Regions from separate parts of the Roseibium sp. LAB1 genome, predicted to be linked through region 1. Evidence: predicted binding sites of a transcription regulator. Region 1 holds the regulator's gene; the other holds the start of a gene.

Region 1 (6,452 bases):
TCGGTCGCACGCATGTAGTGGCCGTTAAGGTTTTCCAGTTTCTTGAAATCGAAACGTGCAGCCGACTGGCCGACAGCGTCGAAACCGAACCACTTGATCATGTCTTCAAGCGAAATGATTTCCTCGTCACCATGGCTCCAACCCAGACGGGCCAGATAGTTTCGCATGGCTTGAGGCAGATAGCCCATCTCGCGATAGGCTTCTGCCCCGGTCGCACCGTGGCGCTTGGAGAGCTTTGCCCCATCCGGCCCGTGAATGAGCGGAATATGTGCCATTGCCGGCACTTCCCATCCAAGAGCCTGGAAGATGAGCGTCTGTCGGGCCGCGTTGGTCAGATGATCGACACCGCGAATGATGTGCGTGATGCCCATGTCGTGATCGTCCACCACGACAGCATGCATGTATGTCGGCGTACCGTCGGAGCGCATCAGCACAAAATCATCCAGATCCTTGTTCGGGATCACGACGCGGCCCTGGACCAGGTCGTCAACCACAGTCTCGCCTTCCTGGGGGGCCTTGATGCGGATGACCGGATCAATGCCAACAGGGGCTTCGGATGCATCGCGCTCGCGCCAGGTTCCGTCATAGCGGGGCGGCTTGCCCTCGGCGCGGGCTTTCTCGCGCATGGCATCAACTTCTTCCGGCGTGCAATAGCAGCGGTAGGCCGTGCCGTTTGCCAGCATTTCCTCAACCACTTCCTTGTGGCGTTCGACGCGGGAAAACTGGGAGATTGGGTCTCCCTCCCAGTCGAGTCCAAGCCAGGACAGGCCGTCGATAAGTGCGTCCACCGCTTCCTGTGTGGATCGGGCCCGATCCGTGTCTTCGATCCGCAACAGCATCTTGCCGCCATGATGACGGGCAAACAGCCAGTTGAAGAGCGCGGTGCGGGCACCGCCGATATGCAGGAACCCGGTCGGGGACGGGGCGAAGCGCGTGACGATTTTCTGTGCCATGGTGCTTTATGAAAGTCTCTGTCAGTATGACGGCGCGGAGCGCGCCGGATTGGTGGCGCGGTCTTAGCACAGGCTTTGGCGAGGCTAAATAGGGGCGCCTGCCATTTCTTGGACCTAACGGGGAACTGGGGTGACGTCACGGTCCGGACCGCAGGATATCACTGACAGCCGCATGCAAACGGCAACCATTGACAGTGCGCGCGCAGATTTATTGCCCGGCACAACCGGGTCGGATGGACGTGAAGAGCCACGCCCGTGGATGACAGGTGGTCAAACGCGGGCAAATTTAGCTGGCAATTTGACGGCAGAACGTCTTTGGGATTCTCAGGGGCTCCTGTGGTGTGCTTTCGCGTTTGCCGCTGGCATCGGAATTTACGTCTGGTTGCCTGAAGAGCCGTCCTGGATCTTGTTGACGGTTATGGTCTTGATTGCCGGGGCAGTAGCATTGCGACCTGGGCGGCGTGGCGCCTTGGCCATTTCCGCCGTGCTTTGGTTGGCTTTCTCCTCCGGTCTGGCAACTTCAAGTTTCCGCACCGCTCTTGTGTCGACGCCGCGCCTTGCCGAACCGATGAATGCGGAAGTAACTGGCTACGTTGAAGAGCTTGATGTTGGTTCGTCGGGTGTCCGGCTCGTGCTCGCAGTTGCTGCCGTCGATGGGCATCCGGCAGAATTTCTCACGTTTCCGGAAAAGGTGCGCCTGCGCGTTCCTGCAGATAGCAAAGTGCGAGTTGGGGACACAGTTCGTGTCAGCGCACGCCTGTTTCCACCGGCCGGTCCGGTCTTTCCGGGAGGATACGACTATTCCTTCCGGGCCTTCTATCAACGGATCGGTGCTACAGGGTTCAGTTTCGGACCTCCGCAGATCCTCAAGTCTTCGGAAGGTGAACTTGAGCTTCGCCCCGCTGTCGCAGTCGCAAAACTTCGAGGCGATCTTGCCACGCGCATCAGGGCCAGCCTGGGCGAGGGGCCTGAAACTGAACTGATTGTCGCTTTGCTTGTTGGTGACAGGAGCGGAATTGCAGAGGAACAGGAAGACGTTTTGCGTGCGGCCGGGCTGGCTCATATTCTTGCAATTTCCGGCCTCCATATGGCGCTTTTCGCTGGTGGGGCCTATGGGGCGGTTTTGCTGCTGTTTTCGCTGGTGCCAGTCCTGACGTTAAGGTGGCCCGTTCACAAGTGGGCGGCAATCTCAGCCCTTGGTGCCGCGGTCGTCTATCTGCTTCTGTCCGGTGGGGCGGTTGCCACCCAGCGCTCGTTCCTGATGATTGCAATCGTCTTTGTCGGCATTCTGGCGGGCCGGCGAGGGCTGACCCTGCGCAGTGTTGCGCTTGCGGGTCTTGTTCTACTTCTGATCGCGCCGGAGCGCCTGTTTTTTCCGGGCTTCCAGATGTCCTTCGCTGCCGTGATCTGTCTGGTTGCTGTTTATGACCTATGGCGGCAACGCGATCGGACGGGATATTCGGGAGAAAGACCGACCAGTTGGGTTATGGCAACCGGTCTTTTTCTCGGCAAATGGATTGCCGGGCTGTTTGTAACAGCATTGGTCGCGGGTCTGGCAACCGGCATCATCGGAGCGCATCATTTCAGTCGCATCGCGCCATACGGCCTTGTCGGCAACCTATTGGGAATGCCGATTTTCTCGCTGCTGGTAATGCCCATGGGTGTGCTCGCATTCGTCCTGATGCCATTTGGGCTGGCTGCGTTGCCTCTGTGGATCATGTCTTACGGCATCTCGCTGCTCTTGAAGGTTGCTTCCTTCACGGCGGCCCTGGATGCCGGCAGTGGAGCTTCGGGCAGGCTGGATGGAACGGCTGCATTCCTTCTGTTGTCAGCTCTCTTTGCAGGCCTGTTGGTACCAGGCAGGAAACGCCTGCTTGCCGCGGTTCCACTTCTTGCCGGTGTTTTGATTGTCATGACAACCCGGCCACCCGACATCCAGATTGCCGCAAACGGCTCTCGTATTGCCGCTCGGGACGAGGCGGGGGCACTACGTTTCGCCGCAAGGGGCAGAACCTTTGCAACGGATCTCTGGCTGCAGTCGGAAGGTGTTTCTGACAGCGCGATTTTATCGCGCAAGATGAAGTCGCCTCAAAGGAAATGCGATGATGAGGGGTGTGTCGTCAGGGCTTATGGTCGTGTTGATAAGTCTGAAGGAACAGAAGACAGGCCAACATTTCTTGCGGTTGCTCAACCAAGGACAATTGAAGCGTTTCAGATGGATTGTCGATACGCCGATTTGATCGTGACCGATCTAGTCGCCCCAAAGAACTGTGGCGTGGGGCTTGTCCTGGATCAGACGACGCGCGCTCTGCGAGGAGCGATATCCATCTGGTTGTCCAGGACCGACATCTCAGGCAGCACCGTTGGCTCTTCAGGTCATGACAGCGCAGAAAAGCGCTCGCCTGCGGAAAAATGGAAAATAGAAAAACTGAGGTTTGCCATCCCTGACCCACCGCGCCCTTGGCATCGACCGGGGACGGTAACAAGAGAGGGATTGCGGCAGGTTGAACGCGCTTCGAAGGCCGAAGCGCGTGCAGACGAGTGATGCCTCAATACTGGCGGAACAGGGCGACAAGGCGCCCCTGGACGCGAACGCGGCCCGGTCCGAAGATTCTCGTTTCATAAGCCGGGTTCGCCGCTTCAAGCGCAATGGAAGCGCCTTTCTTGCGTAGCCGTTTCAAGGTGGCTTCCTCGTCGTCCACAAGTGCGACGACAATATCGCCACTGTCGGCGCTGTCGGTCCGGCGTATCAATACGGTGTCGCCATCCAGGATACCGGCTTCGATCATGGAATCACCGCGCACTTCCAGAGCATAGTGTTCCCCCCGGCCGATCAGGTCCTGCGGCACAGTGATGGAGTGGCTGTGGGTTTGAATGGCCTCGATCGGCACACCGGCGGCAATCCGGCCCATGACGGGAATTTCCGTGACGCCAATTACAGGTTCCGGTGCCGTTTTCACCGGCTCCGGTTTGCCAAGGGAACCTTCGATGACTTCCGGTGAGAAGCTGCCGCGTGGACGGGGCGCGCCCAGCCCGGGTGCAATTGAGTCCGGAAGACGAACAACCTCCATGGCCCTTGCCCGGTTTGGCAGGCGCCGGATGAAACCTCGTTCCTCAAGAGCCGTGATCAGGCGGTGAATGCCGGACTTGGAGCGCAGGTCGAGCGCATCCTTCATTTCGTCGAAAGAGGGCGGCACACCGGTTTCTTTCAGTCTTTCGTGAATGAACATGAGCAGTTCGTACTGCTTGCGCGTCAGCATGTAGGCGTCCCCTGACCGAGAAAACATCTGGTACAAATCAAGAACATGGTACCTGTTCTCATTGTGTTCTGCAAGGGTAAATGTTCTCTTACTGTTCTTGGCCTCGCGGGAGGCGCGGGGTTCAATTCTTCCGCGGTTTCGCCGTATCCTGGTGTGCTGAGCAGGTTTTGATCAGCAATTCGCAGGTGACCAGCGTCGGCGCGCCGCCGGAAGTGAGAACGCCCTGATGTAGCCCACCATTGAGGTCGACCGCTCGTATGGGAACGCACAGCTTTTGATTTGGCTTCGCGCCTGCGTTCGGACAAAGCAAAATTTCGGATATCAGACCTGTCATCGGGGCGGAGTCGCGAAACGTCGCTCCGGCAAGGCTGCCCAGTCCATGGACTTCGTAGGACGAAGCTTCCAGAAAATGGGAAAGGTCGCGGATGCTGTCAGTCAGGTCGGTAAACGGTGCGAGCGTTGTGATGAGGGCATTTTCGTCGACATGCCGGGAAGGTTCTTCGTCAGGCTGCACACGAAACAGTGTGAATTCTGTCTCCGGGTCCAGCGAGGCAACAAATGCAGCACCTCGCAAACCGTTACCCTTGATAGTGCCTGTCCGGGCCACAATGAGCGTGTGGGGCAACAGGTGCCCAAGATGGTCACTGCCACCCTCGTGCCAATAGGCGTGGACATGGGCAAACCAGTCGCCGTCCTTCTTGCCTACAATGGCAACCGCAGTTTCGAGCGTCGCGCCAGCGGAAGAATGGGTGTCGCTGTACCAGGCCGCATGCCGATCATCCAGCGCACAGGCCGGCTTGACAAAGTCAAACGCTCCGAGCGTCAGCCCTGAAAGGTCGAGCACAGCAGAACTGAGGCCGTTCCGCTCGACATAGTCTCCCAGCACTTTCAGCAAGGGGGCGCGCTCTGTGACTTCAATCTCGACAGGTTCAGCCCGGCATTTGGCGTATGGCAACCGGTTTTCGGCGACGGGGCCTGGATGCCGGATGTCGGCAAGTGTTTTTGGTGGCGGCCGTCTCATAACAGGCCTTTTTCGATCAAGTGCTCCCGCACCAGTTTCTTGGTGATCTTGCCATAAGCGCTTGTCGGCATTGCCGGAATGAAGAGATAACGGGCAGGCATCTTGTAGCGCGCGATCTTTCCGCTGAGGAAATCCGATAGAGACTGAGGGTTGGGCGACTTGTCCGGGGTTGCCACACAAACGGCGAGCCCGACTTCGCCCCATTGCCGATCCGGAACGCCAAGGATTGCGACTTCGGAAATGTCCGGGTGCGTGAGCAGGACTTCCTCGACCTCCTTCGGGTAGACGTTGGAGCCGCCCGAGATGTACATGTCCGAGGCTCGGCCGGTGAGGAAAAGATAACGTTGCTCGTCCATATGGCCGATGTCGCCTGTTCGGAACCAGCCGTTTCTGAAAGACTTTCTGTTGGCCTCGCCGTCTTCCAGATATCCGGCACAGACAGCGGCGCCGATGACGCAGACTTCTCCCGTTTCATTAGGTGGCAGGTGGTTGCCGTCTTCGTCCTGGATCGAGACCTCGATGCCTGTGCGCTCGGTACCGCAGGTGCCACTGCGTGTCTCAGGTCCGTCCTCCAGAAAATGATCCTGCGGCCGCAACACCGTGATGTTGCCGGTGACTTCACCAAGCCCGTAATACTGAACCAGGACGTGACCCAGTTTCTTGAGCGCCAGCTTCTGGTCCTCCCGGTACATGGGAGCCCCGGCATAGATGACGTGGCGAAGGCTCGTATGATCGAAACGATCGACCGAAGGATCTTCCACCAGGCGTTTGACGATGGTGGGGACCGTAAAGAGGTTGCTGACCCTGTGTTTTTCGATCAGCTCGAACGCTGTAGAGGGATTGAAACCGCCTCCAGGCAGAAGGACGTTTGTGGACCCGGCCGAGAGCTGGACAATCAGTTGAAGTCCTGCACCGTGCGACAGAGGTGCTATGACCAGCGAGGCATCCTGTTCCGTGGTGCCGGGCAACAGGTCCGCCATGTAGTTCACGCAAACGAAGCCGATTTGTCCGTGACTGAGTACCACAGCCTTCGGGCGCCCCGTCGAGCCTGAGGTAAAGAACAACCAGCAAGGATCGTTGTAGTCCACGATCTCGTTTGAATGGACTTGCCCCAGGTAACGGGAGACGAGATCCTCATACTCGGTGCCGAATTCGCTTGTGCCTATTGTGATACAGCCCGTCAGCGTTTCAACTGAATTTCGCACGGCTTCCGCTTGC
Region 2 (6,452 bases), 930 kb from region 1:
GCAGCTTGAGTTCGCCTTCACCCACATTGGGCACGTTCAGCTCGATGCTCAGCTCTTCGTCGTTCGTGAAAAAGCCATTGGCATAGAGCAGGCCGCCTGCGATCAGCGCGACGACAAGCGCCCCGGCCATGAACCAGCCTGCGCTGTTGCCGGTAGTCTTCTCGACATAATGCGTTTCACGGTCCTGATAAGCCATTCGTGTCTCCTCATTCCAACATTGACCAGCATCGAGTTTTGCCGGTTCGATGTGCTATCAACGCTTGAGCCCGCCAATCGGTTCCGGTATCGGATTTAATCCGGTCATCAACTCGGCCTTTCCCGCTGACACATTTCGTGAAGACATCATGACTGACACCTCCTTCGCCCAAACCGACATCGATGCCCTGACGCAGGAGGAGGCCCAGGTTGAGCTGAAACGGCTCGCGACGGAAATCGCCGAACATGACCGGCGGTATCACCAGGAAGATGCTCCGGTCATCTCGGACGCGGATTATGACGCCTTGCGGCGGCGGAACGCGTCTATCGAAGCCCGGTTCCCCAATCTGATTCTTGAAGACGGCCCATCCGCCCAGGTGGGGGCGGCACCGGCGTCCGGTTTTGGCAAGATCACTCACCGGGTGCCGATGCTGTCACTGGACAATGCCTTCAGCGACGACGACGTGCGGGATTTTGTGGGTCGCGTCAGGCGGTTTCTGAAATTCGATCCGCTGATGGGCGCACTTGCGGTCACCGCCGAACCGAAGATCGATGGCCTGTCTCTGTCTCTTCGTTACGAGAACGGTGTCCTGGTCTATGCGGCAACGCGCGGTGATGGAACCACAGGTGAAAACGTCACCGAGAACGCGAAGACCATCAAGGACATCCCGGAAAAGCTTTCCGGAACGGTTCCGGACGTGGTGGAGGTGCGTGGTGAAGTCTATATGGCGCACAAGGACTTCCAGGCGCTGAATGAACGCATGGCGGCCAATGGCGGCAAGGTTTTCGCCAATCCGCGCAACGCCGCGGCCGGGTCGCTACGCCAGCTCAAGTCCGAGATCACCGCGTCCCGCCCGCTGCGCTTCTTCGCCTATGCCTGGGGCGAAATGAGCGCGCTGCCGGAAGACACCCAGTTCGGCATGGTCAAGCAGCTGGAGGCCTGGGGCTTTCAGATCAATCGCCTGATGAAGCGCTGCGAAACCGTGGAAGAGCTTCTCGGTGTCTATCACGGCATCGAGGAAAGCCGTTCCCAGCTCGACTACGACATTGACGGTGTCGTCTACAAGGTCGACCGACTGGACCTGCAGGAGCGGCTCGGTTTCGTCTCCCGGTCTCCCCGCTGGGCGATCGCGCACAAGTTTCCGGCAGAACAGGCCTATACCACACTCAACGACATCGAGATCCAGGTCGGCCGTACGGGCGCGTTGACGCCTGTTGCCAAGCTGGAGCCGATTACGGTGGGAGGGGTCGTCGTTTCAAACGCAACCTTGCACAACGAAGACTACATCAAGGGCATCGGCCAGGACGGTGAACCGGTCCGTGGTGGCAAGGATCTTCGCATCGGTGACACGGTAAAGATCCAGCGTGCCGGCGATGTCATTCCGCAGATTGTCGATATCGATCTGGACAAACGTCCGGAAGGGGCGGAAGCCTTCGATTTTCCAACAGTCTGTCCTGCCTGCGGCAGTCACGCGGTGCGCGAGGAAAAAGAAAAGACCGGGCGACGGGATGCCGTGCGCCGCTGCACCGGCGGCCTGATCTGCCCGGCACAGGCAACGGAAAAGCTGAAGCACTTCGTCTCGCGCAATGCCTTCGACATCGAAGGTTTCGGCGACAAGCAGGTCGACGCCTTCTACAAGGAAGGGCTGGTGATGGCCCCGGCGGATATCTTCACGCTGGAAGAACGGGACAAGCGCTCTCTCACCAAGCTGCGCAACCGGGAAGGTTGGGGTGCCGTTTCGGCGAAGAACCTTTTCGAAGCGATCAACGCCCGGCGTGAAATCGACCTTCACCGCTTCATCTTCGCCCTTGGTATCCGACACGTGGGCGAGGGCAACGCCAAACTTCTGGCCCGCGCCTATGGCTCCTGGGCGGCGTTTTATGCAGCCATGAAGGCGGCGCACGACACGGCGGGTGAAGCCTGGACCGAGCTCAACGATATCGACGGCATCGGACATATCGTTGCCGAGGCGCTGGCGGAATTCTTTGCCGAGCAACATAATCTCGACCAGCTCGATGCGCTTCTGGTCGAGGTGTCGCCGAAGGATGCGGAAAAGATCAATGCGTCCGGCTCACCGGTTGCAGGCAAGACAGTGGTCTTTACCGGCTCGCTGGAGCGCATGACCCGCGACGAAGCCAAGGCCATGGCCGAACGGTTCGGTGCCAAGACTGCCGGGTCCGTGTCGAAAAAGACCGACCTCGTGGTGGCTGGCCCCGGCGCGGGCTCCAAGCTGAAAAAGGCGCAGGAGCTGGAGATCGAAGTCATCTCCGAGGATGACTGGTTCGATCTGGTGGGGGCCTGAGCGAGTATTCCCTTCGTGTTTTGTCATCCGGGTTTTTTGACGAAAGGACCGAGGCAGAGGCATTTTGCTCCAAAGGTGCCTGCGTTTACTGGATCCCCGCCTGCGCGGGGATGACAAAATGGAGAGGTGGGCTCTGTTTTCATTTCACACTACCCCGCCATCCATTGTCATCCCGGTTTGACGCGCAGCTGCAAGACCGGGATCCAGTACCCCCCTGTGCTCGCTGGAACCGCAAACCATCGGTTATTTGAAACCGGTATCGGCTGCGTTAAAGCAGCAGGACTAACGTTTATCCCGGAAGAATTTCAACAAAGGCTCCACGTTGCACCTCGATCAGCAATACTATGTCTACATTCTTGCAAGTGGACTGGGCGGCACGCTCTATGTCGGGGGTGACGAATGATCTGTTGGGCAGGGTTTCGCATCACCGTGAAGGCATCGGAAGCCAGTTTACCGCGAAATATGGCGTGCATCGGTTGGTGTATTACGAAGTTCACGAGGAAATCGAGTGGGCGATCAAGCGGGAAAAACAAGTCAAACGCTGGAATCGTGCCTGGAAGATCCGTTTGATCGAAGAAGGGAATCCAAACTGGGACGACCTGTTTCCTAAACTGGTTTGACACTTTTGCGTTGCTTCGATCGTTTGCTGCGCATGGCTTGTTCTCCTGCCACATGGTCAAGCAACAGGCTCCCTTGTTTACTGGATCCCCGCCTACGCGGGGATGACAAGAGAGGCTTCAGGACTTGCCTTTGCTTCTTGTCATCCCGGTTTGCCGCAACGCGGCAAGACCGGGATCCAGTAATCCTCGGTGTTGGCTGGAGTCACAAGACTTTGGGACTCCACCGGTCTTGACGCCTATCAAACCGTAATTGCCTCACGCAGTTGCTGGGCCAAATAAGAAAAGCGCAGTCCTTGTCCCCACCAAATCGGACATTCCCGCCTCGCCAGCGCCGGTTTGTTGCTATATTGTTCTCAAAACAAGCGCTTGAAACCGGACCAGTAAACCATGACCGACCCGGACGGGTACGACGATTCCTTTGACGATCCTTTCCAGCCTATCGGCACGCAGGCGGAGCCTGCGCCTGTGCCGGTGCGGCCGCAAGGCGGGATCGCGGCCCGGGCGATGGCGGCACGGCGGGCACCGGACTATCTGACCGGTCTGAACCCGGAACAGCGACTTGCGGTGGAGACCACCGAAGGGCCGGTTCTGGTGCTGGCCGGGGCCGGAACGGGCAAGACCCGTGTGCTGACAACACGCATTGCGCATATCCTGGCCTCCGGTTTGGCGCGGCCGTCTGAAATTCTGGCCGTTACCTTCACCAACAAGGCCTCCCGCGAAATGAAGGAGCGCATTGCCGGCTTCGTCGGCGGCAATGTCGAAGGCATGGCCTGGCTTGGCACGTTCCACTCCATCTGCGTGAAGATCCTGCGCAAACATGCAGAACTCGTCGGTTTGAAATCGTCTTTCTCGATCCTCGATACAGATGATCAGATCCGCCTGATCAAGCAGATCATTCAGGCCGAGGGACTGGATGACAAGCGCTGGACCGCACGGGCTTTCGCCAGCATCCTGGACAGCTGGAAAAACCGGGCATTGGGACCGAAGGACGTTCCCGAGGGCGAGGCACGGGCGTTTGCCAACGGCAAGGGCCGCAAGCTTTACGAGGAATATCAGGAACGCCTGTCGATCCTGAACGCGGCTGATTTCGGCGACCTGCTGCTGCATGTCATCACCTTGTTCAAGACCCAGCCGGATGTTCTGAAGGAATATCAGCGCCGGTTCCGTTACATGCTGGTGGACGAGTATCAGGATACCAATATCGCGCAGTACCTGTGGCTTCGGCTGCTCGCTCAGGGCAATCCGAATGTCTGCTGTGTCGGCGATGACGACCAGTCGATTTACGGCTGGCGCGGGGCGGAGGTCGACAACATCCTTCGCTTCGAGCACGACTTCAAGGGGGCCGTGGTCATTCGCCTGGAGCGCAATTATCGCTCGACCAGCCACATTCTGGCGGCAGCGTCCCACCTGATTGCATTCAACGAAGGTCGTCTCGGGAAAACGCTGTTCACCGATTTCGAAGAGCCCGACCATGACCTGGTGTCGGTGGCATCCGTCTGGGACAGCGAAGAAGAAGCCCGCACCATTGGTGAAGAGATCGAATCCCTTCAGTCAAAAGGCCATTCGCTCAACGAAATGGCGGTTCTGGTGCGCGCATCTTTCCAGATGCGCGAGTTTGAAGACCGGTTCGTGACGCTGGGGCTGAACTATCGGGTTATCGGCGGTCCGCGCTTCTATGAGCGCATGGAAATCCGTGACGCCATGGCGTATTTCCGCTGTGTTGTGCAACCGGCCGACGACCTGGCGTTCGAGCGCATCGTCAACACGCCGAAGCGTGGTCTGGGCGATGCCACGCTGAAGTTGGTCCACGGCGTTGCCCGCGCAGAACGCATTCCGCTGATGCAGGCAGCCAGCCAGCTCATCGACACCGAAGAATTGAAGCCCAAGCCACGTAACGCGCTGAAATCCGTGCTCGACAACTTTGAGCGCTGGCGGCGTCAGCTCGACCAGATGAAACACACCGAACTGGCGGAAATCATTCTGGACGAAAGTGGCTATACGGAAATGTGGCGGCAGGACCGGTCTGCGGAAGCGCCGGGGCGGCTCGACAACCTGAAGGAACTGATCCGGTCGATGGACGAATTTGAATCCATGGCCGGTTTTCTGGAGCACATCTCTCTCGTCATGGACCGGGACAGCGCGGATGCAACCGATGCCGTGTCCATCATGACGCTGCACTCGGCCAAAGGGCTGGAGTTCGACACGGTGTTTCTGCCCGGTTGGGAAGAGGGGCTGTTTCCCCATCAGCGCGCGCTGGACGAATCCGGCCGCGCCGGCCTGGAGGAAGAACGCCGGCTGGCCTATGTCGGCATCACCCGCGCGAAGAAACGTGCGAAGCTCTATTTTGCCTCCAACCGGCGCATTCACGGCCTTTGGCAGTCGACCGTTCCCTCCCGTTTTCTGGACGAGTTGCCGCCGGACCATGTCGAGATTGCAGAAGCATCGACAAACTATGGTGGATATGGCGGCGGTGGTTACAGCCCGTCTCGTTTCGACAGCCATGATCCCTTCGACAAGGGCAGCTATTCCACACCCGGCTGGCAACGTGCGCAGCGTGCCAAGCAGTCCTCCAGCGGATTTTCCGACAGTGGCGGACGCGGGTATCAGTCCGCGCGGCAGAAGCGCCAGGGACCGCTGACGATCGAAGGCGAACTGGTCGCGAAATCCGTCAGTGACACGCCTTCAGACTTTTCTACTGGCGAACGGGTGTTTCACATCAAGTTTGGCTATGGCGCGATCAAGTCGATCGAAGGCAACAAGCTGACAATCGATTTCGAGAAGGCGGGCGTGAAGAAGGTCATCGACAGTTTCGTCGAACGGCATTGAGCTTTACTCGGGCAGGACTTATTCCGTCGAATGTTGCTGGATGGTTCTTCCCGGAACAACTGCGGAAGCTCTTCTGTGTGGTGCTGAGTAGGCCTTGTCGAGCGCTGACGATGCCTTCGTGCCCCTCAGCTTCCCTAAAGATCAACGCCTTGTGGCTTGATCAGCATGTCGCGTTCCTTGAGGAAAGGATGAATGCCGACCGCTTCGCGAAGGACTTCCTGTCCTGACTCCACCCGGCCGAGCGTCATCAGGATGATTGCCTTGCCGGACAGGGCCCCGAAGTGGCGCGGCTCCAGGGCAAGGGCACGCTCGATGTCTTCCAGGCTGGCTTCGTAGTTGCCTTGCAGAAAAAGGATGAAGGCGCGCTGGTTCCAACCTTCCGAATAGTCCGCAGCCTCTTCCACCACCTTGTCGAGCAGGACCTTTGCGCCTTGAAAGTCATAGCTATCGCGCCGGCGCATGGCCTCATCCACCTTTTGCCGGATCTCGGGCGTCGGTGCCGCATCCA

What was found. The regulator LexA, encoded in region 1, represses DNA repair genes until DNA is damaged. The targets are predictions, from matches to a motif close to TGTTCNNNNTGTGTTCNG.
Region 2: a site for LexA is predicted at 3,456-3,473, ahead of ACYQ54_RS05010 (ATP-dependent helicase). Genes of this name have one in related genera too.

What each region holds. Positions count from the first base shown of each region.
Region 1 is NZ_BAAGIB010000001.1:124,508-130,959, reverse strand. It holds gene gltX (glutamate--tRNA ligase) at 1-953, opposite strand, end outside; gene ACYQ54_RS00625 (ComEC/Rec2 family competence protein) at 1,126-3,498, shown strand; gene lexA (transcriptional repressor LexA) at 3,503-4,213, opposite strand; gene ACYQ54_RS00615 (PPC domain-containing DNA-binding protein) at 4,335-5,234, opposite strand; gene ACYQ54_RS00610 (acyl-CoA synthetase) at 5,231-6,452, opposite strand, start outside.
Region 2 is NZ_BAAGIB010000001.1:1,050,436-1,056,887, reverse strand. It holds gene ACYQ54_RS05025 (hypothetical protein) at 1-196, opposite strand, end outside; gene ligA (NAD-dependent DNA ligase LigA) at 345-2,498, shown strand; gene ACYQ54_RS05015 (GIY-YIG nuclease family protein) at 2,843-3,118, shown strand; gene ACYQ54_RS05010 (ATP-dependent helicase) at 3,506-5,944, shown strand; gene ACYQ54_RS05005 (tetratricopeptide repeat protein) at 6,079-6,452, opposite strand, start outside.